DNA from 3 places in the Paraniabella aurantiaca genome. Region 2 is predicted to be linked to each of the others. Evidence: riboswitches for the same ligand, from Rfam matches in the RefSeq annotation. Region 2 holds a riboswitch; each other region holds the start of a gene.
What was found. Region 2 has a riboswitch for S-adenosylmethionine ahead of ACLOAU_RS09720 (redoxin domain-containing protein). Riboswitches for the same ligand answer to the same signal wherever they lie in the genome.

Region 1 (10,096 bases), 380 kb from region 2:
TTTATCGCCAAGATCCTGCAGGAGCTTAGCCGGAAGAACCTGGTACTATCGGCAAAAGGTCCTAACGGAGGATTTTATCATGACCGAGAATCGGCTCAGTCATCACTGGCAGATATCGTAAAAACGATCGACGGAGAAAAAATATTCAGTGGCTGTGGCCTGGGACTAAAACAATGTTCCGAATCGCACCCCTGCCCTATTCACCACGAGTTCAAAAAGGTAAGAGGAAGCATACAACGTATGCTGGAAAAAGCACGCATTGGTACATTAACCCGCGAGCTGGAGCAGCAACTTACTTTTTTAAAAAGATAGTTTTTCTGAACCAATAAAAGATAAAAAAGTATTTTATTAAATTGATTCTTTATGACTGATCAAGCAGACATACAAAGCCTGGAAGATATACGGCTATTAGTGAATAGCTTTTATACTTCGGTGAGAAACAACGAGCTCCTTGGGCCCATCTTTAATGAACGCATTGGCGAACGCTGGCCTGAGCACCTGGAAAAGATGTATCGGTTCTGGCAAACCGTATTATTGGATGATCACACTTACTTTGGCAGCCCTTTTCCCCCTCATGCACAACTACCCGTAGACCAGTTGCACTTTGACACCTGGCTACAGCTATGGTATGGTACTGTTGACCAGTACTTTCAAGGCAAGAAAGCAGATGAAGCGAAATGGCGTGGCGATAAAATGGCCGCAATGTTCTTATATAAAATATCTTATTACCGCGACAACAATGCCGGGCCCCTGATATAATGCCCATCTTACCTTAAAATACATCAACATAATATCTGGGTATGCAGGCTTCCGCCAATACCAACATCCTCGTTATCCATGAGATGCTTTTAGCTGCTGCACTACTGCTGGTTACCACTGCTACCCTTGCAATGATTCTGTATAAAATGCAGCATATGTAACCCTTACGTTGCTGAGATTGACTGCTTCACTCAGAAGGGGCTTTCGGGATCATTCACTTTGTATGTGACATAGCAACAAAAATACCGGAGCTGTTTATCAAACTCCGGCATTTAGAATGGTGAAGGTATAAAAACGATATTCAATTGACGCCGCGGAAGGATTCGAACCTCCGTAACAGGTTTTGCAGACCTTTGCCTACACCACTCGGCCACGCGGCTTTATAAAACGAAGGGTTAGTATTGCGTAGCAACTTCCTGCTGTACAGATGCCTTGGCCTCCCTCGGCTTGTATATATTCGCCGCAACTTTCTCTGTCCATATTTTAGGTACAAACCTGGTTATATAGGCATTGACCTTATTGGAAAATCCCGGAACGATCTCCGCCTTACGCTTAAACAAACCCTTCACAGCAATAGCAGCTACTGCCTGTGGTGTCATATTAAACCTGTCTGCTGTTTTTAAAGTATGCGCCGCCATACCCGCTCGTGTTACAAATGCTGTATCCGTGGCTCCCGGAATAAGGCAGCTTACCGAAACCGGTGTGTCTTTTAACTCGAACCTGAGGCTTCTTGTAAATGAAACTACAAAAGCTTTTGATGCTGCATATACCGACAAGTAAGGTACAGACTGGTAACAAGTGGTGCTACCTACATTCAGTAGATACGATTGCGAAAATCTTTTCAACACCGGTACAAACGCATGTGCTATTCTCAATTGCGCTTTTATATTAACATCAATAATGTTGAGCTGATCATCTATTTTCAATTCGGTAAAAGGAGCATTTAATCCGTAACCCGCGTTATTCACAATAACGTTCAAATAATTATGATACCAGCGGGTGCGCTCAAAAATAGTTGCTGCGGCTTCCGGTCTGCTCAAATCCTGTACAATCGTTACCACGTCTACATAGTAAGTATCCCTGATATACTGTGCAGCATCCAGCAACTGCCGTTCATCTATATCGATCAGTATTAATCCTCTCTTCTGTTTAGCCAGTTCAACTGCAATAGCATTGCCAATACCTTTTGCAGCGCCGGTTATTAAAGCATACGACATATTAATTCAGATTTTTTCGCTTTATATAGCTTTTGATTAAAGTAAATAATAAAAGGGGGATCATATGGTTGGTGTTAATTCGGGCGTAAACTCAGGTACAGATTGCTTTTTAGGTTTAGCCAAAGCCAGTTTTGCCAGTTTGTGATAGAAAGGGGTACCGCTTAGCTCATGCTTAGGCTGGTAAGCACCGGTTACCACCGGGATGTACATTACCCGTCTGCGGCTTCGTTCTCCAATAAAAGGAGACTGCTGCACCCGGTGCCAGAGACGGCCGTCATGAACAGTTAAATCTCCCGCTTCAATATCAAGCCCTACTTCTTTATCATCTGGTTTATGATCGATAAAATATTTTTTCTTGAAGAATAAGGTCAGGAGGCCTTTATTATGCGTACCCGCCAATACTCTAAGCCCACCATTGGTTTGAGGGCAATCATCTAAATGAAGTCCCACGTTGAGCATAGGCTTAATGCGTGAACCTAAAAACAAATCCCGCGGACTATCGGTGTGCCAACCCAATCTCGTAAAGCCACTGCGCTCCGTATTCAGATAGTGATTCACTACCAGACCATCTTTTTCAGTTTCACCGATACGGCCATCAAACGGCGCTAACAGGTGAACCAATTGTTGTACCTGGTCGCTTTTTAAAAATGCCTTTAGCACCTCACTATACTGCGATGCAAATGCGATACGTTGTATCAGCGGAGCGCCGTTTACATCCGAACCAAATTTTAAGGGAATACCGTTAACTGCGGTTGCTCCTTTATTTAATAAAAATGTTTCTACCGATTTTACTTCAAATAATAATTGCTTCACCTTGTGCGCGGAAACAAATTGTTTGAAATGTAAAATACCATGTGTTTTTAAGTGTTGTGTGTGCAGGGATTTTATTCCATCGTAGTAGTGAAACTGCTGTGTAGCGTTACTCATAATAATAAAGCATTAAAGTGTTAATGAAAAGAAGAAGAAGAGAATAATAAAATCAGGTAATTCTACCCTTTGAATAAATTAGCAACAACAACAACACCTGCAAAGTGGGGAGGCAAACATGCGTTCCTTGCAGTTATAAAAGCTATATGTTGTAGACTGTGACAATTATTATTAGATTGATAAGGCAAATATAAGAAGCCAATATTAGTCCACCAAATAAGTAGACTAATATTTTATAAAATATTTTTTTCTGCTCATCATGATCAGATTTCCGACAGCTCTTGCCTGTTAACGGGCGCATCCTCCTGCGCTAATACCAACGTTGTGAAAGCCTGCTCCAGGTCGCTGATCAGATCAGCCGCTTCCTCTAAGCCAACTGACAGCCTGATCAGACTATCGCTCACTCCGGCCGCTCTGCGTTTTTCTACAGGGATGCTCTTATGCGTCATCGCCGCAGGATGACATAAAAGACTTTTCACTCCGCCGAGGCTTTCGGCCAACCTGAAATATTTTGTAGCAGTAACAAACTTGGTAGCCGCATCTTCTGTATCATTTTTTAAAGTGAAAGAAACCACGCCTCCAAAACCTGTCGCCTGCTGCTTTGCAATCGCATGATTATGGTGCTGCTCCAGCCCCGGGTAAAAAACCTTTTCAACAGCCGGATGCTGCTCCAGGTACCTTGCTACTTCCAGCGCGTTAATTCCATGTTGTTTTATCCTGAGATGTAATGTTTCAATTCCTCTTATGATCAGCCAACAATCAAATGGTCCTAACACTGCACCGCTGGCATTTTGTATAAACTTAATTTTAGCGCCCAGTTCTTCTGTTTTTGTAACGACCACACCAGCTATTAAATCGCAATGCCCTCCCAGGTATTTGGTTGCAGAATGCACCACAATATCAGCGTCCAATAATAAAGGTTGTTGCAATGCCGGAGAGGCGAAGGTATTGTCGACACACAGCAGGCAGTTGTTAGCTTTAGCTATCTTAGCAATGGTGGCTATATCCGATATCTTCAGGGTTGGATTGGTAGGCGTTTCAATCCAGATCAGCTTGGTTTGAGGAGTAATGGCTTCAAACACATTATCTGCATTTGTACTATCCACATACGTTACCTTAATGCCGAACTTTTCATACACATGGGTAAAAAGCCGGAAAGCGCCTCCATAAATATCATCTACTGCTACTATTTCATCACCACTTTTCAGCAGCTTTACTACAGCATCAATAGCAGCAAGCCCGCTGGAGAAAGCAGCGCCGGTATGGCCGCCTTCAAGACCTGCGATGATCTTTTCCAAAGTAGCCCTTGTCGGATTGTTCGTTCTTGAATAATCGTAGCCGAGGTTCACACCAGGCGCCTCCTGTACAAAGGTGGAGGTTTGATAAATGGGAACCGCAATTGAACCTGTAAGCGGATCTACGGGAATACTGTGAATGGTTTGTGTTGCGTTGTTGCTCATAACTGATTTGTTTTTAAAGATGAATGAATGTATAATCATCAACCCTTATCAGGAAAAACATTCGGTAGCGGCTTATTGTAAAAACAAAAAAGCTCACCCCGCAAATCAGGATGAGCTTTACTATTTTACTAAATAATATTTTATAAGCTGAACGCTGACTTATCTGCCTCCGGTATACCGGAGATGGATTTGGCACCTTTTTCACAGCATTGCTATGAAGAGGTTGTCAAGGCTTCATCGGGCCATTACCCTCTGCCTTTCTTGATAAGAGATTGAAAAGAACTATTGCAAAAGTAAAGCGTATGAATTTTAAATTCCAAACTTTACTGCATTATTTTTTTATAAAAGTTTTATTAAGATCCTGGCACTCCATATAATTACGAGCACACCCAGCAGCACGAAAGCCGTTCTGCGAGGCAGTCTGCCGGCCAGTTTCGCAGCTAATGGCGCTGCAATCAACCCTCCGATAATAAGACCTAAAATTGTTTGCCAATGACTTACACCCAACAAAATAAAAAAGGTGAATGCACTGGATAGGGTTACAAAAAATTCAGTGAGACTTACCGATCCGATCACATACTTAGGTGTACGTCCTTTTGTAATAAGGGTGGTTGTAACCAGCGGTCCCCATCCTCCGCCACCAAAAGAATCCAGGAAGCCACCGGCTCCCGCCAGTGCCCCATATCTCCTGAACTTTTTCTTTACTACCTTTTTCTTAAAAGCGTTAGAAAGTATTTTAACACCCAGGAAAAGTGTATATACAGCCAGGATAGGCCTTACCCAATCACTGAATTTTTCGCCCAGGTACACCAACAAAATAGCACCGGCTATGGCACCGACCACACCGGGCAGTAACAATGTTTTAAACAATTTCTTATTAACGTTACCAAACTTATAATGGCTATAGCCAGATGCCCCACTGGCAAACATTTCAGCCGTATGTATACTGCCGCTGATGGCTGCCGGACTTACTCCTGCAGATAATAATATAGTGGTACTGGCCACACCATAACCCATGCCCAGGGCTCCATCTACCAGCTGTGCTACAAACCCCGCAGCCAGCATAATTAAAAAAGCCTGGTCTAATGAACTATATAAATTAACCGCATGAACCCTTATCTCCTCAAAAGGCCAGTAAGAAAAAATCATATGCCCTATTAACATAAAGGCGAAGGCGGCAAGCGCATAGGTTGCAATTCTTTTATTGGATATCCCCTTTAAGCCTGATTGCGCCTTCTTTATGGTTACGCCATTCGACTGGTCGCTTCCGTGCCTGTTGGCATGACCGATCCTTACGTTGGCTAAACCATATTCGGCCGCATCACTATTGATCTGGTCTATTAGTGCTGAATCACTGGTGGCGATGATCACAGCATCGGCATGTTGAATATCAAACGGGTCATATAATCGCTCTTCGATTATAACTTTTGCATGTGCAGAAGCCCATTCCTTCAGGTCTTCGCTTAATTGCTCAGCGATGATGCGAACCTCGGCGCCAGGCGCACTATTATCTATTTCTTTGAGGTGACGTATGGCTACGCTATCACCGCCTATAACGAGCACTTTAAGCCCTTCCATGCGCAAAAGAAAAGGAAAAGAAGCGCTTGCCCCGTTTGCCTTCTTATTAACAGCTGCCAGATCAGTCATAAACCAGGTATTCAATTTTCCCGACCCCTGCTTTACGCCTTAAACAGGTGAAAAACAGATTAGTCTATAATTTTAGTGGACAAATATATGTAATTTTTTCATCTTTCGTATAAAAATTACTTTGATCGAAATCAGGTGTCGAAATTTTAGTTTTTTATAACACCCCGTATTGGACAAAATAATACCTTTGAATAGTCTATATAAAAAGTAGACTAAAATTCCGATCATCATGCATTTAAATTTTTTAGCGTTTGCTATTCCTCTGTTTCTTTTTTTTATAGCCTGGGAGTACTTATATTCTAAAAGAAGCGGTAAAAATTTTTTCCAGTATGCAGAGTCGGTGGCCAATATCAACGTGGGTATAGCCGAACGGTTACTGGATCTTTTTACGACCGGCCTGTTTTTTTATTTCTTCACCTATGTGTACGAAAATTTTGCCTTATTCGATATTAAAGAAAGCTTCATTGTATGGGTACTTCTCTTCCTGGTTACAGATTTTGTTTGGTACTGGTACCACCGGTTGGCACACGAGATTAATGCTTTCTGGGCAGCGCACGTGGTACATCATCAAAGTGAAGATTTTAATTATACGGTCTCTGCCAGGATCACGGTATTCCAGGCGGTAATAAGAAGTGTATTCTGGGCTATATTGCCTTTATTGGGGTTTCCTCCGTTGATGATTTCCATCTTATTATTAGTGCATGGGATCTACCCGTTTTTCATCCATACACAGGCGCTGGGGAAATGGGGATGGTTTGAAAAAATCCTGGTTACGCCTACTCATCACGGCATTCATCACGCTTCCAACCCGGAATATCTTGACAAAAATTATGGAGACGTATTGATTATCTGGGACAAACTTTTTGGAACTTTCGTTAAAGAGGACAAAAACATACAGATCACCTACGGACTAACCAAGCCATTGGAAAGTCATAGCTTTTTATGGCAGCATTTTCACTTCACGCTGGAAATATTGCTCAACTTTTACTACGCCAGGGGCTTTAAACAAAAATGGCGTACGTTGTTTGGAAAGCCAGATGACCTGGATCCCCGGTACCGGACTATTCTTGAAAGAAAATTTTTACGGCATAAGCGAACAAAAGCCGCGCCCACAACAGCTATGCGCTACTATGTAAGTATACAAACAGCCATTTCGTTAATGGTGCTATTTGTTGTATTACTATTCGAACAATATTTTTCGGTTAAGTCGCTCACGCTGTTTTCCTTTTTTATCATTATCAGTCTCATTAACTGTGGTGCTATACTTGATCAACGCCGATGGATATCTTACCTGGAAATAGCCAGAGTATGCCTGGTATTATTCATACTCTATTACTACTTTCCTTCCAACTATACGGCGACCATATTTGTATCAGCTATCATGATCGCTATTGTATACTTCAGCGATATTCAAAGATTCTATACACGTGTTTTATATAGCAACTCAGAAACCTAGCAGATAGCTTACATGGTACTGTTTAGATGACAGTGACGCTCATCGCAAAAACGATTGCATCAGTTGTTCAACTTAAATGATACCACTGCCGTGACAATATCGTTCTGCTCAGGATGCTCTCCCTGCTGAAATTTAATATCTTCAATGATTACGTCAGGATAGTCGCTGATGCGCTGTTCTACCTGTACTTTTAAAGACTGGAATATGGGTAGATCAATCATTTTCTGATCTTTCTCCATGATACTTAAATCTCTCTTTAAATCGGCTTTATTCAAGACGATTGAAATAGGCTCGAGCATAGCATTTATAATTGAGGGCTTCAAAATGGTTTGGTAACTTAGAGTTGCCGGGCTTTACAAAAATAAAAAATCCTAACAGGATAGTTACCAGAAGTTTTCAACCATCCTCACTATTTTTTTACATTTCTTTTGGAATTTCAAACTTGAATATGCAACTTTGTTGCAGTTTTGAAACGCTCGTATATACATATCAGGTATAGGTTGAGACAAGCGGGAGCGATAGGATGCTTCCTGTTGCTTTCCTTGGTGCTTTATATACAGGCCTTCCACCATCACCACGATTGTTCTGAAACAACTCATACCACACATGTAAAAAAGCTTACTACAGGTAAGGAGCATTGCTCTATTTGTGATCATATTACTACGCGTAGTATTAGTGGAGCTCCGGAACAATTTAGCTATTCTTTGGTTCCGCCACAGCCTGAGCCTTACAATCCCTATAGTTACTATATCACCATAGCCCGTGAGCTTTTTATACAGGCCTACACCAATAAGGGCCCACCTTCTTCTAACCTATTCGTTATCTAATCAACCGTAAGGTTTTCTTTCACTTTTGTTATTAGTATAATAGCAACTATTTACTGTTTCAGGTTATAAGTGCTATAACAAGCATAGTATTATGCTATTGTAGCTTCTATATTGCTCAGGCTCGTTTTCCTGGATTTCATCAGGGCAGCATCCCTGGTATACACAACCTGTTTCAGTAGCCTGTAACTATGAAGTTTTTTCTGATGCTGTGTTGCATAACTATATGCACAACAGCCCGCACGCAATCCCGGCAAATTATTGTAACGGTATCTGATGATAACCATCTGCCCGTAACCGACGCTTCTATTGAGCTTAAAACGTCTACATTAGGAGTCAGCGACTCAACAGGCCGATACATCTTCCGGCAGGTGAGTCCTGGCCCTTACGAAGTAAAGGTTTCTATGCAGGGATATAAAACCGTTGTCAAAACGGGTGTTCTAAAAAGTACCGATATATCGCTGATCATACGCCTGCACCCTGAAAGTCACACGTTACAGGAAGTTGTGGTACAAAACAACACTACAGCCAAAAGAAAAAAAGAAGCCATGCTCAACATGGATATTGTAAAAGCGGATTTTATTCAACAACACCTTGGTGGCAGCCTGATGCAAAGCCTGCAGCGATTGCCAGGGGTAAAAACAATTGGCATTGGATCAGGCCAATCCAAGCCTTTGATCAGGGGACTGGGCTTTAATCGTGTAGTAGTGCTGGACAAGGGCATAAAACATGAAGGGCAGCAATGGGGTGCGGATCATGGTTTGGAAATTGACCAGTTTGCAGTGCAGGAAGTAGAAATACTTAAAGGACCTGCATCCTTTGCCTATGGATCGGACGCCATTGCCGGAGCTGTAAATATCAAACGTCCGCCTTTACCAGCGCCACATACCTTTGGCGGAGATGTTAACCTAATAGGAAAAACCAATAACAACCTGTTGGGAACTTCTATTAACCTGTATTCAAGAACTGAAAAATGGATGACAACCGCCCGCTTTACGATCCAGGATTACGGTGATTACAAAGTGCCCGCCAACCGGGTTTATATTTATGATTTTGCAGTTGACCTCCACAACCACTACCTGCGTAATACGGCCGGCAGAGAAACGGGTATACACTTAAACACCGGGTATACCAGCGACCGGCTAAAGTCGATCTTTTACCTGAGTAATACATACTCTAAAACAGGTTTCTTTGCGAATGCACACGGGTTGGAGCCCAGGCAGGTGAATACTGCGATGCATGATGCCCGCAGCAGGGATATACTTAGCCCTTATCAAAGAGTTAATCACTTCAAAGTACTCAATCATACCAGTATTACTTTGAATGATCATCAGCTCGAACTGGAAACCGGATTTCAAAATAACCTGAGGCAGGAGTATAACCATTATGTGAACCATGGCTATATGCCGGCCATCTATCCAGACTCTTTAAATATTCCCCGCAACCTTGAAAGGGCTTTTGACAAAAATGTCTATTCCCTTAATCTGCGTGACCGTATCAAAGTCGGCCATCACCAGCTGGAAGCAGGCATTAACGGAGAGATCCAGAACAATGCGATCGGTGGCTGGAGCTTCCTGGTTCCCGCGTTCAACCAGCAAAACCTGGGGGCTTACCTATACGATAAATGGAAGGTGAGCGAAAAGCTGCTTGTACATGGCGCCATGAGGTATGACCATGTACATCTTGCCATGAAGAAATATACCGACTGGTTTCCTTCTACCACTACGGAGAATGGACACACACAACAGGAATACCTGATGAGGGCCGACCATGTGAACCGCAGCTTCAATAGTATTACAGGTTCTT
Region 2 (10,096 bases):
ATTGGCACCCAGGTCAATCAATTCCTGTACTCGTTCGGGACCATCCTTCACTACAATTTCAACTATTTTCTCATTGCATAAACCATCCCCGGCTATCAATGTGTCTTCAATATGTTTTTCAAAGCTATCTTTTTCGAGGTCGTTTACTACTGCCACGCCGCCTTGCGCATATTTGGTGTTGGTTTCATCGGCCGCAGCCTTGGTAATTACCAATACTTTTTTTTCGGGATATTTTTCAGCCATTTTGTAGGCATAAGTAAGACCTGCTATACCCGTTCCTATTACTAAAAAATCTACTTGTTGCATTTGCCAAATTTTTGTGAGCCGGCTGAAGAATATATAGCAGCATATTTACCTGCCCGTTCCTTCAGGCGCCCGCCCGTACCTAATGGTACACTCGGCGACGCTTCGCTCAGCGTTCCGGTTCTGTGGCATCAAACTTACATGAAAATTTTCATTAGCCTAACGCTTACTCTTTTCTCCTGAATGTTTAACATTCGTTAGCTTGTGTGAAAGCATTCAATAGTAGCGCGGATGGTGGAAAATAGATATAAATTTATGCTGAGACTTAAGTGGAAACTAAAGATGATCTGACAGGTTTATATGACTATAATTTAAGGCTGGTATTGAACTTTTACAAGGTTGCCTGTATGTGACCAGTGCTCTATAATTCGTTTGGCTTCAAAATTATTGCGAACCCGGTACTCTAAGCGGAGCAAAAAAGGTGATCCGTTGGTATGCCCTGGATCGGGTTGCACTCTTTCATAGTTGATTATAGTGGAAGCAAACGGGGTATAAATTCCGACGTCCGGCTCTGTTAACCATATATGGAAATTTACGGAAGGTTTCACCTCGTCATCATAAACCAAAGGTTTGTAAACCTGTGCACATGAGGTGATCATAAAAATTGAGACTAATAGTTGCAGGTAAAGAATTATCCGGATCATTTCAGAAGGGTCTGTTATTGGGATAGTAACCGCCTTCCACCTGTTGACGGTAAAAAGCGGTTCTGGTCCCGGTTATGGTTTTCGGTGATTATCATAAGTGGATGATCTTGCGGTTTAGGCATAGGCCTATTTTGTTTATTATGTTGCACGTTGTTTTATTGCTGAATACGGATACCATCAAGGCAGAAATAAGTTGGTACAAGCACTTTCCCGTTGGTGTCTTTGTAGTCAGAGTCAATGTCGAATTGCAGGCGATCTACCTGGCCAAGTCCTTTGAGGTCCACTGTATACCAGTCGCCGAGAATGACATTCCAGGCAGCTTTAGCGGGATCGATTCCCGGGCGTACGGCTAGCCAAAACTCAACCTTGCCCGTAGCAGTGCCGGTTTTCGATCCGGTAACGATCAGCTTAACAAAACCCTTACGCACCTGGGCACCTTGTGCGGCCTGGGCTAGTCGCTCTATACCTTCCAGCCTGATGAGGTTTTTATTATCCGGTCCCGGTAAATACCAACGGCCGTATAAATCGGTTGAAGTGCTTGCGATTTTTATATTCCTGATTTTAGTCCCTGTTAGCGAATATTCCTGCGTTGCAGTATTCAGGGTGCCGGAATAATTAGACCCAAAAGTTTCCAGGAGATGATTATAGGTAGTGTTGGCTACCAGTATATGCTCTACAACTGCAGGCTGATCTAATGTTATATAAGCTTCTCCGTTTCGGGTATCCGCTACCAGGAAGTTTTCGGTTTTATTAGGGTAATTGGTAAATACACTAAAAATGCAGGAGTCCACCGATGCTTTCTTTTGAGCATCACTAAGCCCGGGTGGAGCAAAGTCTGGGCTTAGGTTCCATGGATAAGACCTCCAGTTTTTGTTGGATAGTGCAAAGCCTTTAAAACTTCCGTCAGCATTTTTTCCTGCATTTACCGTGATAGTTCCGGTGGATGCCGTTCCTGCTTTAAATGGTGCATCATAAATTTTATAGCTGAACCGGTCCAGCGACAACTCGTTAAAAGTGATGTCTTTGGGTAAAGGGATCAGTACCTCTTTTTTATCGCTGCATGCTGAAAACAGGGATAGGAGTAGGCCAAATACGAATAGATTATTGTTGATCAATTTCATCGTTTTCATTTTTTGTATTATTCTAAACCAGGGTTTTGAATCATAAGAATATTGTTTTGTATCTCTGCATTGGGGATGGGATAGCAAATAGTATTCTCAACAAGCGTAGTTTGCTTGATGGTTTCAATCCAGGGCTTACCATCTTTTTTAAACCGGAGTGCAGCGTAAAATTCACTGCCGTTTTCCAGGCAGGTTTCAAGAAATATTTCTTTAAATATATCATCAGCTAATTCCTGTTGGCTTGAGGGATTGAGCGGTGCAAATGCCTGTGCTGCCCGGGCCGCGCGCAGTTGGTTGATGGGCGCAATGGCCGAAGCAATAGATGCGCCGGTGCGATAAAGCAGTTCAGCTTTTAACAAGTAAAGCTCCGACAGGCGCAGGTAGTAAGCTGTATATTTTTCGTCGGGGGGTGAAGAAAGTTTACCTGCATAGGAACCTAACCGGCTCAGCTTTTTAAATGTGTAGTATTTCGATTCGTCCCAAGTTTCAGGGGCGCGTACTTCCCCGGTGGCAATGCTCCAGCGTTTGTCGGCCTTAAACCAATCCAGGCCATATTGCAAGCCCGCTGTTAATGTTCCTCCGGGAGCCAGCGGCAATTTATTACCCTGGTAAATACTTCCGTAAGTATACCAGTAGCCGCCCTTTGTAGTTCGTGTGCCATCATTGTCGAGATAGCGACCAAACAAAAGCTCTTTGCTATCCCATGCATTTTTATAAACATCAGCCACATCAGCCTCCAGTGCCAATGCCCCGGGGTGATTGCTTAATACATCGTTTACCAGGTCTAGTGCGGTTTTAAGATCCTGTTCCCTTCCTCCCGAATAACCTGCCCGGTAAAGCAGTAGCTTTGCTTTTAATGCTTTGGCAAATTGCTTCGATACGTATCGGGACGATGAAAATTCAGAGGCATTGGCAATGGCGAAATCAATGTCTTCAAAAATTTTCCGATAACTTTCTCCTACCGAAATACGCGGCTGATTGGTATTGGTTAAGCTGGCTACCTGGTCGCGGTACAATATGCCGTAAGGACTGTCATCCCCTGCCCACCAATGCCCGAAGTTCCATAGAATATTGGCATAGATCCAGCCACGGAGTAAACGGGCTTCTGCCAGTAAATTGTTTTTAGCAGCCTCTGTTTGAAATGCTGCCGGAGACAATTGAGTAATACCTGCTACGGCAAAGTTGGCTGCATTAATGCTTTTGTAAAACTGGCCCCAGAAATTAGCTCCGTTTCCTGGATTGCTTTGTGTATACGATAAAGTGTATTCTGTTTGGCCGTTAAAAGCAATAAATCCCGCCTTTGTTGCCAGCGCGGTATACAGGGATCCGGCCCAGTAATCTCCTGTAAAAGTGGCGTACACGCCTCCAACAGCATTAGCAGCCTTGCCAGCATCGGTAATAGCATTGGCATCAGTAAGTGAATGTTGAGGCACCAGGTCGAGGTATTTATCGCAAGAGGTTAAGGTTATCAGAAATGCCAGTAACCCCGTTGTAACTATTTTAATGCGCATAAGTATAATTAATTTTTATTGGAAGGTTAGTTTCACCCCAAGGTTAAAAATGCGGGCAGAAGGATAGGTGCTGTAATCAATACCCATTCCGGTACCCATGGTTGACGAAGACCAGTTACCCTGGGGATCGAATCCCGGATATTTAGTGATGGTAAACAGGTTGGTGGCTTGTCCGGTTATGTCAACTGCGGAAACGATAGACCCGTGAAACAATTTTGAAGGCAACCTGTAAGAGAGGTTCAGTGCGGATAACCTTATATAAGAGGCATCGTATAACCAAAAATCGGAGAATGTACTATTGCCTCCATCACCGTATTGGGTCATTCTTGGGATAGTTGCTTCGTAAGGGCCCAATAAAGTGGCACTCTGTCCTGCAATCAGGTTACTGTGATTGTAATTGCCTACATATCCTACATCCTGCATAGGCATATCCCAGAGGCGTTTGTTACCGTAACTGTAAGTGAAAGTGGTATTAACGTAAAAGTTTTTCCAGATCAATGTAGCACCAAAGCCCCCGAGCCATTTAGGGTCAGCGCTTCCCAAATATATTTTATCGTCTGCTGTTATCTTGCCATCACCGTTAATGTCATCAAATATCAGGTCACCCGGGCTTTCCAGGGCTGTACGATAAGGTTGCTTGCCGCCGGTTGCAGTGCGCCCTTGCTGGGCAATCACTTCTTCTGCTGTTACAAATAAACGACCAAGGGTTCGATACCCCCACCATTGGTTAGAGCGTTGACCTTCCTCCAGCTTCATATAAGCATAGTCGGGCATGCCGCTGTAAGGATAGTAAAGCGCCTTGGCAACATTATTGATTTTTTGCACGCTATTCTTATTGCTGGCTGCATTAAAATCCAGTGTTATGGTAAGGTTGTTCCGTTTGGCCACATCTACTTTTAAGTCGAATTCAAAACCTTTATTGTCTACCGCAGCTATATTGGAGTTAATGCTTGAAAAAGAGCTGCTGGGGGGTAATACAGACGAATAGATCAGGTCGGATGTGTTTTTCACGTAGTACCCAACCGAACCGCGAATACGGTCATTCCAGAAGCCGTAATCTATACCTACATCTGTCATGCGGGTTTGCTCCCATTGTAAGGCTTCATTACCAATAGACGAGGGAATGATGGCGGGTAATTCGTTGTAACGTGTTGCCGTTACCTGGGTGCGCCAATCGTAATTGCCCAGGTTTTGCGAGCCTGCCTTACCCCTTGATGCCCTTAATTTTAAATAAGATACTGCTTTTGAAAGAAAGCTGTTTTTAATAAATTCTTCTTCTGATACCAGCCACGCAGCAGAATAGGAAGGAAAATTTCCCCATCTGCGGCCGGGTCCAAACCGCGAAGAACCATCCCTGCGTAAAGTTCCGGATAAGATATAGCGGTTGTTAAATTTATACTGTGCCCTGGCAAACTGCGATACCAGTGCATTTTCGGCAACAGCTTCCCCCATAGAACTTAGTGTAGCACCCGATCCGAAATTATTAAGAATATCATCATCCGGGAAATCAGATGCTCTCATAGAATAGATAGTGGATTTGTATTTTTCGGCTGTCCATCCACCTAAGAGTAACAGATCATGCTTTTCCCAGGTTTTTAAATAGGTAAGGGTATTTTCCCAAACGTTTACATTGCTACGGGCATTATTCCATGACCTGGAGCCGGTATACTCGAATGTGCTTCCTCTCCGTTTATACTCCAGGTTTTGGCCATTGTTATAATTATTGGTAAAAGCTGTTTTGAAGATCAAACCTTTCAGGATGGTCCATTCGAGGGCCGCGGTTCCGCTGAATACCTGGCCGTTCCCCCTGTCTGTATTTTTAATGGTTGTGTAAGGGTTTTCTGTATAAGGATCCCTGGTAAACAAAGTGCCATCCTCATTGTACACGGGTATATCGGGCCTTATTTTCTTCAGCACATCCAGCATATAATCTTTATCATCAGCCAATCTCGACGACCCGTCAAGATTTATGCTGAACTTGATATTGTTGCGCAGCCGGGCCTCCAGGCTGACGCGCCCGCCATATATTTTACTTTGCCCCGATTTAACAATACCCTGCATGTTTTGATGGTTCAAAGACACGTAATAGGCCAGGTTATTCGTTCCGCCCCGGAGCGCCAGGCTATATTGTTGCTGGATGGGGTTCTGCGTCATTTCTTCCAGCCAGTTGGTATTACCTTCATAGTAAGCCCCATCGAGCGTTTTAAAGTCGGAGCGGTCGAACTCACTTGTTTTTAAATTGAAGAATGCCTGCTCATCCAGGTACAGGCGTGTGAAGTAATCAAAAGTGCCCCGGCCAAAGGCTTCCTCCCTGGCTGCTGCATCTGCAAAGCGGAGATAATCAGGTGCTGTGAAGTATTTATATCCATTAAGGTTTAGCTTAGAATATCCTATGCGACTGCTGAATTCTATCAGTGGCGGCGCTCCGTTCTTTCCTCTTTTAGTGGTTACGATAACCACGCCGTTCGACGCTCTCGATCCATACAGCGCAGTTGCCGAGGCATCTTTAAGTATGTCTATGCCTTCCACGTCATTGATATTAAGATTGTAAAGCGTATTAGCGATGTTACCGGTTGTGGAAACGTTATACTGTGGTACTCCGTCAATAACCCACAAAGGCTGATTGTCACCGGATAGGGAAGAAGCGCCACGAATCACTACTGAGATAGGAGAAGTGGGAGAGGCTGATTGTATTGCTACGTCTACACCCGCGGCCCGGCCCTGAAGCAGACTTTGAATGGTTGAGCCCATAGGAGCGTCTTTAATGGCTTTCTCATTTAAAGAACTTACTACACCTGTCAGATCACGAAACTTGGATTTACCGTATGCCACTGTTACTACCTCGTCAAGAACGTTATAGTTCTTGTTTAACTGAAGGCGGAGATAGGTGCCCTGCGATGGAATTATTACTTCTTTAACGAGGTTCTCGTAGCCTTTAAAACTTACTCTTATGGAATAGGTTCCTGCTTTCAGATCATTAAAAGAGAAGGAGCCCCTGGCGTCAGTTAAGGTATTAATGCCTGCGGGCCGTAAAGCAATGGTAGCACCGGCAAGCTGTTGCCCTGAGGAATCGGTAACAGTGCCTGTTATAGAAAAGCCTGATTGCTGCGCAGCAACCTGCAGGTGCAGGCACACGGCAAGCAGCAATAGCATGATAAGTTTGCTATTCATGTTTGATTGTAATCGAAATGAAAAAATAGGATTAGCTTTCCCGGTTGCTTTGCAACAGACATCTTCCCATAAAACGTCACCGGAAAAGCAAAACAATAGGTAAAGACTTGATTGTCTTTAACAGTATTGCCGATATTAGCAGGGGCGGTTTAGAAAATGCCCGGTTGTGTGTTTTTTATTAGTTTTGTCATTGATGATTCGTTTTAAAAAATGATTGATTCGACTTTTGTTTTTTACGATTCTGACCAGATGGGGATGTTCCCGCATTCCCATCTTTGTATTTTAGTTGAAAATTTCTTTCAACTTTTTATCCAGTTCATCTTCGCGCAAATCTTTTGCTATGATCTTTCCTGAAGGGTCTAAGAGGAAGTTTTGAGGAATAGCACCCACGCCGTACAATTTGGCAACCTCGTTGTCCCAGAACTTAAGGTCTGATACATGAGTCCAGGTTAGCTTGTCGTCGTGTATTGCCTGAAGCCATTTGTCTTTAGCGTTTTCCCTGTCTAATGATACTCCGAGAACCGTAAAATTCCTGTTCTTATACTTTTCGAAATTTTCTACCACATTTGGATTTTCTGCCCTGCATGGTCCACACCAGGAAGCCCAGAAGTCTATTAAAACATATTTGCCTTTGAATGAAGCCAACGACACCGCAGCGCCTGATGTATCAGCCTGCGTAAATGCGGGTGCATATTTTCCTACACCTACTTCACGGAGTTTTTCCAGGCGGTCCAAATAGGTTTTTCCCTGGAAACTTTGTTGTACTGCAAGGGGTAGCTGTTCGAACAAAGGAAAAGTAGTGGCGTACTCGGGATTATAACCTGCATACTGTTGCAATGCATCGAGGGCAACAATAGTGGCTGGGCGTTTGTCGAGGAAAGCTTTAAGTACTGTCTTTTGTTCTGCTTTCACTACTTCTACGGCGTCATCAAATTGTTTGGCGGTGGCAGAATCTTCCCGTTGCTCTTTGCTAAGTGCATAATGTTTCTCGTACAGGGCCGATATTTTTGAAGAGGTTTCTTTCAGCGTTTCAGAGAGCGCTTTGGATTCTTTGTTTACGGGTCCGGCAGTTACAATAGCTTTGGCCAGTGTGTCTCCACCATTAATATTGGTGATACCTTTTTCCAGGTACAGGCTTAAATAATCACCAGGTTGTCTTTTTTCGCTTTTCGTTAATCGCTGGTATACGAGAAAAGCTCTTACAGGATAAGCTATGGTTCCTTTAAAATGGAACTTACCGTTTTGAACCAGGAAGGAGTCTTTGATGGCTTTCTTATCCTGGTTATACTGCAGGTAAACAATTGCCGAATCCTCTATCTTGGTTAATTTGCCATTGATAGTAAAAGGAGTTCCTTTGCCAGATTGGGCGTAAAGTGCTGCGCCCGACAACAAGGCTATACCAGATAGCAGTGCTGTGATTTTTGATTGGATAGTCATTATATTTAATTAAGAGTGTAAAACATTCTATGTTCTTCTTTCTAAGCAAAAGCATTTAATATGCATTAGGATAGTATAGCCAATCTCAAGGTTGAGATGGCTGTATCTAACTCAATACGCTACTGGATTTCGTAATACTTTAAATGCTGACCAGATAGATATTATCTGTCTGCCTATTGATGCGTGATCAGCAACAACAACTCAATACTTTAATATTCATTTCTCAGGTTTGTACTATAATTGGTTTGAGGTATGATCAAGGAAGCTGAATCTTTTACCCTTTCCGATAATTTGTTTCATAAGAGAAACCACATCCTTCATTAAAAATAAAAGACGTTGGTGATATCGGAAAAGACATTGAAGATCATTTTGCAAAAGGGTGGTTCCTTGCAGCAGATTTTACTTATCTCTCTCCTGTAGCCGCCAAAGCGGACCAGGAGTAGGATGTAGCACCTTATATATAGTTATGATCTACATACTGGTTGCTAAGATTTCAACGAGCCTGTCTCTCCATCTTTCTTGATAAGATACCTATTTATAAGAACTTGATATAACAAAGATATAACTATTTTACAATAGTCTACTAAAATTGTGCACTAATATTTTTTTACGCCTAGAGTTACCTTTTTGCAAAAGCTATTTGTTGTACTTCTCTTACTTCAATACAAAAACACTAACGCCTGCTTCTTTTTGATGTAACGAAACTGTACAATTCCATTGTAAAGAGCTGTAGGGGAGCAGTTCCATAATAAATGGTTTAGCTACCAGGCGTTGAGGTGTACTGATCATTACAGTTACCTGGCGTTCAAGGAAGAATTGGAGTACTTGTTTCAACTCTTCAAATACAGCGGGTTCATAATTGACATCGCTTAATAGCACTACTTCAGGAAGCGGTTCTTTAGTAGCGTCCTTCCAGTTCAGGGTTTTGGTTATAATGTTTTTTAAGTCAAGATGCTGTGCAGACTTTTTTATAAATACTTCGGCCAGTGGCTCTTTATCGGTAATAGTTATTTGCTTTGCAAAGGATGCGGCATATAATCCCGGCAAGCCCAATCCGGCGGCCAGCTCCAGTATTCGTTTGTTGAGGATCAGATGAGTATGTTGCTCCAGGAAAAGACAAAGACCTATAGAGGCGGGCCATACCTGCGCCCAATAGGCATCGTCTTTATTATTTCGATACTTATCCAGTACGGCTTGTTCCTCCGGTACACATATCTCCAGGCGCTGATCCTTAAAAAAATATGTTTCGGGCTTTTGAGGTAGTGACATCATATACAAAGATGTGGTTTAAATGGCGGCAGTATTAATATACCTGGTAAGTCCTTTTACCAATAACCATTGGGCCAGCACATAAGTAATCATAATAGCCCATCCTCCCCAGGGATAAGGGTGGTAAAATTTATTAATAGCTAATACAGAATCTGAAACCACGAAAAGGATCGCCCCTGTGAGGAGATACCGTGCAGTGATATTATCTTCCAGGTCATAAAGATGCATGGCTACCAGCAGCATAAAGCTGATCACGAGGCCATACACTATAACCGGGTATTTCAAACCGCCCAGGTGTGGAAGTAGAAAATTAATGATCAGGAAATAATAAATGGCTACAATAATAGCGGCATACCACTTACCCGATATCTGATGTTGCGTACGTATTTGATGAAAAGTATAAATGTAGAAAAGGTGAGCTAACAGGAAAGCGCAAAGTCCCAGGATAAAGAACAATTCATTGGTATTGGCGAACATAAGCAGGGTGTCGCCGGCAATAGAAAATATTAATGCAGCTACTATCCATTTTTTCAGGGCCGAAGTTACCTGTCTGGTACTTAAAATAAAATAGTACAGTAAGGAGCTTACTAATAACGGTTTAAAGATAAACTGCAGGGTGTCTTGCTCAAAAGCCATACCC
Region 3 (10,096 bases), 860 kb from region 2:
ATGTTCGGTGTAGCATTTATTTTTGCAGCTTTAATATTATAAAATTTTAAAACTTATCTGATGAAAATCGTTAAAACAACATTATTCGCTACTGCTTTTGCAGGTTTAACATTGGCAGGCTGCGAAAGTGCAACCAGAACTCAAAAAGGTGCAGCCATTGGTGTTGGTGGTGGTGCCGCTATTGGTGCGGTTATAGGAAAAGCAACTGGTAACACCGCTTTAGGTGCTATTATTGGTGCTGCTGTTGGCGGTACTGCAGGAGCTATTATTGGTAAAAAAATGGATAAACAGGCTGAAGAGATCAAGCAGGAGGTACCAGGTGCAAAAGTTGAAAGGGTAGAAGAAGGCATTGTGGTAGAATTTAGCAGCGCCGTTTTATTTGGTTTTGACCAGGCTGCATTGACCACTGCATCTAAATCTACTTTAGATGACCTGATCACTATTCTTAACAAGTACCCTGATACGGATGTAGAAATACAGGGGCACACCGATAACACGGGAACCGAGAAATACAACCAGGCTTTATCTGAAAGAAGGGCTTCTGTTGTATCCAATTATCTGGCAGATAAAGGAATTGGCTTACAAAGGTTAAGCACTGTTGGTTATGGTTTAAGAAACCCTAAATACACCAATGATACACCTGATGGCCGTTCCAAAAACCGCCGGGTTGAGTTCCTGATCACAGCTAATGACAAAATGAAATCTGATGCCGCTAAAGAAGCAGGCACAAAATAATAATGAAATTTTAAGGTAAATGGTCTGGTGGACCGTTTACCTTATAAATCGATTCGCATTTTTAATCCGTATCTTATGGAACTATAATGACAGAGATGTCGTACCAGGTTCCGTCAGACGATTTATTACATAAAAATTATACTGATGAAACTCAAAAAATTACTATTCGGAGGGCTGTTGTTTACAGCGTTTAGTTTAACAGCTTTACAATCTAATGCACAGGCAGGACGTTTTGGCGTAAATGCAGGAGTTAACTTCTCAAATATCACTGGTAAGGATGCCAGCGACGCTTATAAGTTAAAAACAGGTTTTCAAGCCGGCGTTACCTACGATATCGGTATTGCAGATGATTTTGTTATTCAACCAGGGTTAAGTTATGTACAGAACGGTGCTAAACTTGATGGTTTTGATGTAAAAACAGAATTAAATTATTTACAATTGCCTGTAACTTTTCAGTATCAACCCGAATTAGGAACCGGTCATTTATTGCTAGGAGTTGGGCCTTATGTTGGAATGGGCATTGGAAAGGTGAAGACGGTGATTAATAATAGCAGTTTCAGTGGAGATTGGGATCAGGCTAATCTAAGGAAATTTGATGCGGGTGGTAAGCTATTGGCAGGTTACCAGTTAAGCAACGGTTTATCCTTAAATTTAAATGCAAACCTTGGTTTGGTGAAATTAGCAGATGTTGATAATCCACCTACTACTAATAATACTTCTTTTGGAGTAACGGTAGGATATAAGTTCTAAGTTAGATCAATATTAGATAGACGAAGCCTTTGGTTATAGCCAGAGGCTTTGTTGTTTTAATAGGCAAATATGCTGAGCTTTAATTTTTTGTAGTACTGTTGCGTATCTACATCTTGCTGCGTCTCAGATGCAAACATCTTTTATATTTGCAGTTAACTTAAAAAATAAAGCTTATGAGATTAAGACCTTTTTTACCCGTAGTTCTTTTTGCGTTTTTTCTTACCATCAGTAGTATGGCAAAAGCCCAGATAGGCGTTAGGGCCGGCTTTAATGCCTACAATGTTATCTCCCGGAACGGAAATGGTAATGAGTTGTACAATGGCTCCAGGCTGAATCCTGGGTTTCATGTTGGTGTAACTTATGATTACCTGCTATCCAATAATTTTTATATTCAACCTGCTGCTTTATTTACTACAAAAGGCTATCGTATAAAAGATATACAGGAGTATTCTTCTGTTGAATCTTACCTTACTCCTTACTATGTTGAAGTACCGGTGAATTTCCTGTATGCTCCAAAGCTTGGAAAAGGAAGATTGCTGCTGGGGGCAGGACCTTATGTCGCCTATGGCCTAGGTGGCCGGGGCGAGTATTATGGAAAGACTATGGTGGATGGTGTGGTGACAAGAAATGATCAAAGTGCCGATCTTCAGTTTCTGAGCGATACAGATGATCTTAAGACTGGTAAATGGGCTTATGGTAAAACCTGGGACTATGGAGTTCAGATATTAGAAGGCTATGAGTTTAATGAACGCTTGTCTTTTCAGGTCAATGCGCAACTGGGCCTCGCTAATATTCATCCCGACAGTAAAGGCGTTAAATCAACCAGTAAAATAAAGAATATTGGCTTTGGCGTTTCGGTTGGATACATATTTTAGTTTTTAACTAAAGGGAAGTTCGCATCCATTGTAACTTCCCTCTAACTTTATCTTTTTCCTGCAGCGCTAATCTTTATCTCAACCGTTGCTTAAGTTTTAAGAAGCGTTTTTCTATCAAATGCCAGGATAAGTAAGACAAAGCATAAGTGACGATCAGACTTAGAATGGTTAATTGCAGCGGTGGAAAGTTATGATAGTTCATCAACGTTTGCTGCACCAGGAAACCGTAGATATAAATGCCATACGATATGTCCCCCATTTTTTGAGGCAGGTATGCCAGTTGCTTCGAATATGAGATAGCAACGAGTATAATCAACAATGAAAGTACGAATGGCGAGCTTGAATAAAATAGTTGCAGGGGAAAGGAGGCTGCCAGCAAGAGTAATAATGCAATTTTAATATAAGGCTTGTTTAGCTTTTGTAATTGGTCTGGCTTTACCAAACTAAGGAGGCATCCTGCAATAAAAAATATCGCCAACCTGTAAAACAGATGAGGGACAAGCTTTACCGACCATAAAAAGGAAGCAAATAAGTCGGGCTTTAAGTTCATAGCATAATAGCAAATTAAAAAAGAAGCAACGAGGCCTGCACTCAGTGTATAGGCATTTTTTCTGATAGGATATAACAGCAATACAAACAGGTACATGGAAAATTCATAGCTAAGCGTCCATAAACTACCGTTGATGGCCTGAGGATAAGGATTGGCATCAAATACACCGGTAACATAGTATTGAACATTGTATAAGAAAAAGTTGTTGGGTAAATATGTAAAAAACAGGGGTTCATTAAGAATATTATTTCCTTTATATACGATACGTATTATAAGCAGGGAAAACAGGAGCATGAAAAACAACGCAGGAAATAATCTCAAACCTCTTTTTACAAGATATTCGATGGGAGATTTACTTCGTTTTAAGCTGGTCAATATTAAAAAACCACTGAGCACAAAAAAAGCGTTAACGGCGATATCTCCTAAAGTAGCCTGTTCGTTTGTATTCGAAGCTAAAATTTCAGGGCTGCCGGTGAGCGGATAGGAGTGAGAAACAATCACCAATGACGATAAAAAGAACCTTAAAAAATCGAAATTATTTTCCTTGTGCATAGGATGACATAAAGCAGCTCATATAAACAGGCAGCTATTGGGTAATACAATGATATAAAAGTTAGTATTGGACAGTTTGTTTTCTTAAGTTACCGGTATAAATACAACACTGGAGCAAAAATAGTATTGGCGTACTGATATTCATGCCGCTATTTCCTGTATTTTTTTTATTTCCCAAATCTAACCTATATTTGCGCCTCGTTCTTTTATATACTTATCAAGAAAGGCAGAGGGTATGGCCCTGTGAAGCCTTGGCAACCTGTTCCCGATACAATGGAACAAGGTGCCAATTCCAACTCCGGATTTTGTTCGGGGAAAGATAAGCCGGTAGTTTCAAATTCAAACATCTTATCAATATGTGAAGCCCGCCTGCTTATCTGGCGGGCTTTTTTTTGCCTTTTCTGTTGGGTGTATTACATGAATCGAAAGCCAAAATGAATTTTATTTTGTAATAACAAAAAATGGAAATACTTTAGAGGAGATGTTTCAACATACACATATGAGTTCTTCTGCCATTGCTGCTGCAATGTGTTGTTGTATGCGTTGTATGCCCGCGCGGGCATAACATATCTTCTAAGGCTCAGGCCTTTCCAAACTATTTTACGGTTATTTCATTTTATTACTTCATTCTTATAAACATTATTATGAGTCAGAAACTACATTTCGACACTTTACAATTGCATGCAGGTCAGCAACCCGATCCTACTACCGGGAGCCGGGCTTTGCCTATTTATCAAACCACCTCTTACCAGTTCAAAAATGCCGAACATGCGGCTAATCTCTTTGGATTACGGGAGTTTGGAAATATATACACCCGTATTATGAACCCCACTACGGATGTATTTGAACAAAGGCTGGCTGCCTTAGAGGGAGGTGTGGCTGCTGTGGCAACTTCCTCAGGACAGGCGGCCCAGTTTTTAGCCATTACCAATATCCTGGAATCCGGAGATAACTTTGTCAGTACTTCGTTTGTATACGGGGGTACTTATAACCAGTTTAAAGTTGCTTTCAAAAGACTGGGTATTGAAGCCCGGTTTGCAGAAGGTGATAATGTGGATAGCTTCAGAACCAAAATTGATGATAAAACCAAGGCTATTTACCTGGAAACAATTGGCAACCCCAAATTAAATATCCCGGATTTTGAAAAGTTCGTGGCCTTAGCTAAAGAGTTCGATATTCCATTGATCGTTGATAACACATTTGGAGCAGGCGGTTACTTATTCAAACCCATTGAGCACGGTGCTAATATTGTAGTAAACTCAGCTACTAAATGGATTGGCGGACACGGTACAAGCATTGGCGGTATTATCATTGACGGAGGTAATTTTAATTGGGGCAACGGTAAATTTACCCAATTTACAGAGCCTTCAGAAGGTTACCACGGTTTGAAGTTCTGGGAAGTTTTTGGTGAAGGCAACCCGCTTGGTCTGCCTAATATAGCATTTGCAATCAGGGCACGCGTAGAAGGCTTGAGAGATTTCGGTCCGGCGCTGAGTCCTTTTAATTCTTTCCTGCTGTTACAGGGTATTGAAACCTTGTCATTGCGTGTGCAACGCACTGTAGATAATGCACTGGCTTTGGCTAAATGGCTGGAAGCGCATGATAAAGTGGAGTTTGTATGGTATCCGGGCCTTGAAAGCAGCGAGTATCATGAACTGGCTAAGAAATACCTGACCAATGGTTTTGGGGGTGTGTTGCAGTTCGGGATCAAAGGAGGCATAGAAAACGGCAAGAAGTTTATTGATAGTTTGAAATTGGTAAGCCACCTGGCTAATGTGGGTGACGCTAAAACGCTGGCTATTCATCCGGCATCTACTACACATGAGCAATTGAGCGATGAAGAAAGAAAAGGTGCTGGTGTATTGGATAACCTGATACGCATCAGTGCCGGTATAGAATATGTAGATGATATAAAAGCGGATTTCGAGCAGGCTTTTGCTGCTGTATTCGCATAAAAATGAAACTGTCTTAAGGTTCGTTGCCTTAAGACAGTTTTTTTTAAAATATGAAGCAAGAGGTTTTTAAGTATAGCGGGTCATTTGTGCTGGAGAGTGGAGCAGTATTGCAGAACCTGCACCTGGCTTATACTACGTATGGAACGTTAAATAGCGAAGCCGATAATATTGTATGGATCTTTCATGCATTAACAGCAAATAGTTGTCCGCATGAGTGGTGGCCCGACATGATAGGTGAAGGACGGGTATTCGACCCTGCCAAACATTTTATCATTTGTGTAAATATGCCTGGTAGCTGCTATGGCAGTATCAGTCCGCTTGATATTAATCCTTCAACAGGAGCTGCTTATTACCATCAATTTCCTTTTTTTACAATTAGGGATATGGTGCATGCATACCGGCTTTTGCAAACCTATTTGGGAATTACAAAGATCAGGGTGGGAATTGGCGGAAGTACGGGCGGGCAGCAGTTGATGGAGTGGGCTGTTCAGGATCCTGAGCTATTTGAATATATTTTCCCAATAGCTACCAATGCGGTGCACTCACCATGGGGAAAAGCATTCAATGCATCACAAAGATTGGCTATTGAGGCAGACAGCAGCTGGCAGAACCAGGCAGACGATGCCGGTAGAAAAGGTTTGGAGGTGGCCAGGAGTATAGCCTTACTATCTTATAGAACGGATATGGCTTACAATAAAACCCAATCGGAAGCCAATGATGATCTGATAGAAGGTTTTAAAAGTGAAAGCTATCAGCGATACCAGGGATCTAAACTTTCTGCAAGATTTAATGCTTTTAGTTATTATGCTTTAACGAAAAGTATGGACTCTCATAACCTGGGCAGGGGCAGAGGTGGGGTAGTAGCAGCTTTAAACAGCATCCAAGCAAAAACCCTGGCACTAAGCATGGAAGGCGATATCCTGTTCCCGCCTTATGAGCAGGAGTTTATAGCCAGTCATATTCCGGAGGCACATGTAAAATTGATCTTGTCTGATTATGGACACGACGGATTTTTACTGGAATTTGAACAGCTGACAGAAGCGATCAGCCATTTTTTAGAGAAAGAGCAGTTGGTGAGTAATAAGTAATGAGTGCGGGAATAATTTAAAATTTACAATCATAATATAATGAGTAAACATAGACAATTGGTGATAGGGATGTTTGGCTTTGGCGTGGTGGGAGAAGGACTATATAAAGTGTTAAAGCAAACGCCGTCTTTAAGCGCCTCTATTAAAAAAGTATGTATTAAGAATCCGGGTAAGAAGAGAAATGCACCGGATGAGCTTTTTACTACTGATAAAAATGAGTTGCTGGAAGATAAGGAGATCAATGTGATAGTGGAAGTGATCGATGATTCTGTTGCCGCTTTCGACATTGTGAAAACTGCATTAAAGAATAAAAAAGAAGTGGTGAGTTCCAGCAAAAAAATGATTGCGGAGCACCTTCTGGAGTTGTTGGATTTGCAGCAAAAAACCGGTAGGTCTTTTTTATATGAATCCTCTGCATGTGCTTCTATACCTGCTATCCGTAATCTGGAAGAGTACTATGATAATGACTTATTACATAGCATACGTGCTATTGTAAACGGCAGCACCAATTTTATTCTTACTAAAATGTTCGATGAAAATCTTGGTTTTAAGGAAGCACTGCTGCTGGCACAACAGCTGGGTTTCGCTGAGAGCAATCCAACGTTGGATGTGGAAGGGTTTGACGCCTTGAACAAATGGGCTATTTTCCTTTGCCACGCCTATGGTATTGTAACAACGCCCGATCAGATTTTATTTACCGGCATTCAAAACATACATAAGTCGGATGCAGCAGTGGCAAAAGCCCGTGGACAGCAGATACGGTTAGTGGCTCAGGCTAAAAAACTGACTGATGGTGGCGTAGGGGCATTTGTATTACCCCAGTTTGTTACAGCCGATAACCCGTTATCATTTGTAAAGAATGAATATAATGGTGTTGTAATTGAAAGCGGTTTCGCCGACCAGCAGTTTTTTTACGGTAAAGGAGCAGGTAGTTTCCCTACGGCTTCTGCTGTTTTGAGCGATTTATCTGCTTTGCGGTATGGCTATAAATACGAGTACAAAAAATTATATCATCATGAACCTAATCAATTGAATGACGATATCTACCTGAAGGTTTATATAAGTTTCAGTGATGTTAAGAACGTTCCGACTGAAGATTTTGAGTGGATTGAACAGTGGCATGCGCAGGAGGATAGAAAATACTTGTCGGGCGTGATCGCTTTAAAAAAGTTAAAGGGCAGTAGCTGGTGGAAAGAAAATGGAACCTCTTTAATTCTGGAGCCGGATCCCATTTTGGAAAGCATTGAGGAGCGGAAACTGAGAAAGAAAAGCCTGGAATTGGCGGGATTATTATAAAAGAGCGTATCTGTTTTATTTGTTTATATGCCATGTGTAAAAGCATGGCATTTTTTATTGCCGTTTATACCGCCTTGAGGCCGTATATCATCAAAATAAGTTATGAGTTGCCACCGGAAAGTGTGAGATACTCCCTGCTCAAACGTTTGTGCAAACAATTGCATTAAAAATAAAAAGCTTCACACTATTTTTGCCGCCATGAGCGTACCCCCAATTTCATTTAATAATACAGAATTTGCTTTTCAGTATAAATCAAATAAAGAGCTGAAAGAGGCTCGTACCTTATTTGGTTTGATGGGTAATCCCTTATTGGTGAAATTGGGCACGCGGCTCACGCCCTGGGCCATCAAAGCCAAATTGCCGGTTAAGGGTTTAATACGTGAAACCATCTTCAAGCAATTTGCGGGGGGCGAAACACTGCAGCAAACAGCAAGCGTAGCAAAGGTTTTAGGTAAATATAATGTAGATGTAATACTTGACTACGGTGTAGAAGGCGGGGAGGGAGGCGATGCTGAATACGATCAGGCTGCTACAGAGTTTATCAAGGTTATTGACTATGCCGCAACACAACCGAATATTCCTTTTATGAGCGTAAAGGTTACCGGTCTTACCCGCTTTGCCTTACTGGAAAAACTGGATGAGCTCATGCATCGCAAACATGGGTCGCTTATAAAAAAATACCTGGCTGCGCTGGAAGAGTTAAGCGCAGGCGAGCGTGAAGAGTGGCACCAGGTTCGTTTAAGGATGATGAGGGTTTGCGAAAAGGCCGCAGAAAGTAATATCGGTATGCTGGTAGATGCCGAAGAAACATGGATACAGGACCCGGTAGATGCATTAGTAATGTTAATGATGGATTCTTTCAACAAGGAACGGGTAGTTATATATAATACGGTGCAACATTACAGGCACGACCGGTTACAGTTTTTGAAAGATTGCATTGACGCGGCAAGGGAAAGAAACTTTATACTGGGTGTGAAACTGGTACGCGGTGCGTATATGGAAAAAGAAAGAAAGCGTGCCGAAGATAAGGGCTATCCTTCACCTATTCAGCCCGATAAGGCTAGTAGTGACCGCGATTTTGATTCAGGTGTATCGCTTTGCATTGAAAATTTAGAAAAAGTAAGCCTCCTGGTGGCCTCTCACAATGAACACAGTAATATGCTGGCTGTAGAAAAGCTTCAGCAATTAAGTATACCACTCAATCACAAGCACATAAATTTTAGCCAGCTATACGGCATGAGTGATAATATTACTTTTAATCTTGCCAAAGCAGGTTGTAATGTAAGCAAATACCTGCCTTTTGGGCCTATTGAAGATGTGATACCGTATCTCATGCGCCGGGCACAGGAGAATACCTCCGTTAAGGGGCAAACCGGTCGTGAGCTGGGGCTGATCCAGAATGAACTGAAGCGCCGCAGGCAATCTTAAACCCTTCTTTCATCTGCTTTCCAGTTAACAATACTTTCTTTTATAGCTTTGGGTGAAAGGTTTTCCTTAACAGCCCTCACTACAAGTGGCACCAATTCATCATCCGAAGCGAAACGCAGCGCTGCAATTTGTCCGAATGATAATTTGGCTTCTATCGGCTCAAAGTCTTTGCCGGTAAGCATGGAATATTTGTGACGCATTTCAAGGCGAACCAGGCGGTTTTGAAGGGTTAGTGCATAATGCTGACGCAGCATAAAAGAAACCCAGATAATAAGGAGCAAGATCAGCGCGATAAATAGCCAAATGGATTGAAATGCTCCCTCGGATTTAATAGCCTTGTATCCTGCAATAAAGGTAAGTATTAGCGCTACCGGGTAAAATACAAAATGGTGTGGGGGATAGTACCGCACATGATTTTTATAATTCTGAGCTTTCATTATGATTGATTTCTGACTTTTGGTAAAGGTATAAAACTTGTAACAGCAATGATAATCAATGTTGTTATAAAGGAAAAAACGATCAGTACACTGCTTACAAGCCGAATATTGAATAATGCAAGTTTCAGGCCCTTTTTAAATTAACCCGTTTCGCACATCCCCGGCAGCAGATTTTTATGGAACCGATTATTACCTATCTTGCATTATGCAACAGTATTTAGATCTACTTCAACATATCCTGGACAATGGTACCCAAAAAACGGATCGTACGGGTACCGGAACCATCAGCACTTTTGGCCATCAATTGCGTTTTAACCTGCAAAAAGGCTTTCCGTTGGTGACCACTAAAAAGGTTCACTTAAAAAGTATTATACATGAGTTACTCTGGTTTTTAAAGGGCGAAACCAATATCGCTTATCTGAAAGAGCAT

Region 1: another riboswitch for S-adenosylmethionine. It lies ahead of ACLOAU_RS11325 (trans-sulfuration enzyme family protein); the one in region 2 lies ahead of ACLOAU_RS09720 (redoxin domain-containing protein).
Region 3: another riboswitch for S-adenosylmethionine. It lies ahead of ACLOAU_RS13450 (O-acetylhomoserine aminocarboxypropyltransferase/cysteine synthase family protein); the one in region 2 lies ahead of ACLOAU_RS09720 (redoxin domain-containing protein).

What each region holds. Positions count from the first base shown of each region.
Region 1 is NZ_JBLOSY010000001.1:2,593,793-2,603,888, reverse strand. It holds gene ACLOAU_RS11350 (RrF2 family transcriptional regulator) at 1-312, shown strand, start outside; gene ACLOAU_RS11345 (group III truncated hemoglobin) at 364-759, shown strand; tRNA gene ACLOAU_RS11340 (tRNA-Cys) at 1,068-1,139, opposite strand; gene ACLOAU_RS11335 (SDR family NAD(P)-dependent oxidoreductase) at 1,155-1,976, opposite strand; gene ACLOAU_RS11330 (phytanoyl-CoA dioxygenase family protein) at 2,037-2,903, opposite strand; gene ACLOAU_RS11325 (trans-sulfuration enzyme family protein) at 3,167-4,363, opposite strand; SAM riboswitch class I at 4,520-4,634, opposite strand; gene ACLOAU_RS11320 (TSUP family transporter) at 4,703-6,010, opposite strand; gene ACLOAU_RS11315 (sterol desaturase family protein) at 6,240-7,466, shown strand; gene ACLOAU_RS11310 (hypothetical protein) at 7,526-7,765, opposite strand; gene ACLOAU_RS11305 (hypothetical protein) at 7,934-8,293, shown strand; gene ACLOAU_RS11300 (TonB-dependent receptor) at 8,482-10,096, shown strand, end outside.
Region 2 is NZ_JBLOSY010000001.1:2,215,960-2,226,055, forward strand. It holds gene nadB (L-aspartate oxidase) at 1-306, opposite strand, end outside; gene ACLOAU_RS09700 (hypothetical protein) at 615-947, opposite strand; gene ACLOAU_RS09705 (DUF4465 domain-containing protein) at 1,103-2,077, opposite strand; gene ACLOAU_RS09710 (RagB/SusD family nutrient uptake outer membrane protein) at 2,086-3,579, opposite strand; gene ACLOAU_RS09715 (SusC/RagA family TonB-linked outer membrane protein) at 3,595-6,750, opposite strand; gene ACLOAU_RS09720 (redoxin domain-containing protein) at 7,033-8,187, opposite strand; SAM riboswitch class I at 8,588-8,716, opposite strand; gene ACLOAU_RS09725 (class I SAM-dependent methyltransferase) at 8,842-9,459, opposite strand; gene ACLOAU_RS09730 (lysoplasmalogenase) at 9,475-10,096, opposite strand, start outside.
Region 3 is NZ_JBLOSY010000001.1:3,077,781-3,087,876, forward strand. It holds gene ACLOAU_RS13430 (YiaD family glycine zipper/OmpA-like lipoprotein) at 61-735, shown strand; gene ACLOAU_RS13435 (porin family protein) at 880-1,485, shown strand; gene ACLOAU_RS13440 (porin family protein) at 1,659-2,360, shown strand; gene ACLOAU_RS13445 (acyltransferase family protein) at 2,434-3,462, opposite strand; SAM riboswitch class I at 3,674-3,788, shown strand; gene ACLOAU_RS13450 (O-acetylhomoserine aminocarboxypropyltransferase/cysteine synthase family protein) at 4,107-5,417, shown strand; gene ACLOAU_RS13455 (homoserine O-acetyltransferase family protein) at 5,468-6,505, shown strand; gene ACLOAU_RS13460 (homoserine dehydrogenase) at 6,545-7,801, shown strand; gene ACLOAU_RS13465 (proline dehydrogenase family protein) at 8,000-9,229, shown strand; gene ACLOAU_RS13470 (DUF6526 family protein) at 9,226-9,666, opposite strand; gene ACLOAU_RS13475 (thymidylate synthase) at 9,872-10,096, shown strand, end outside.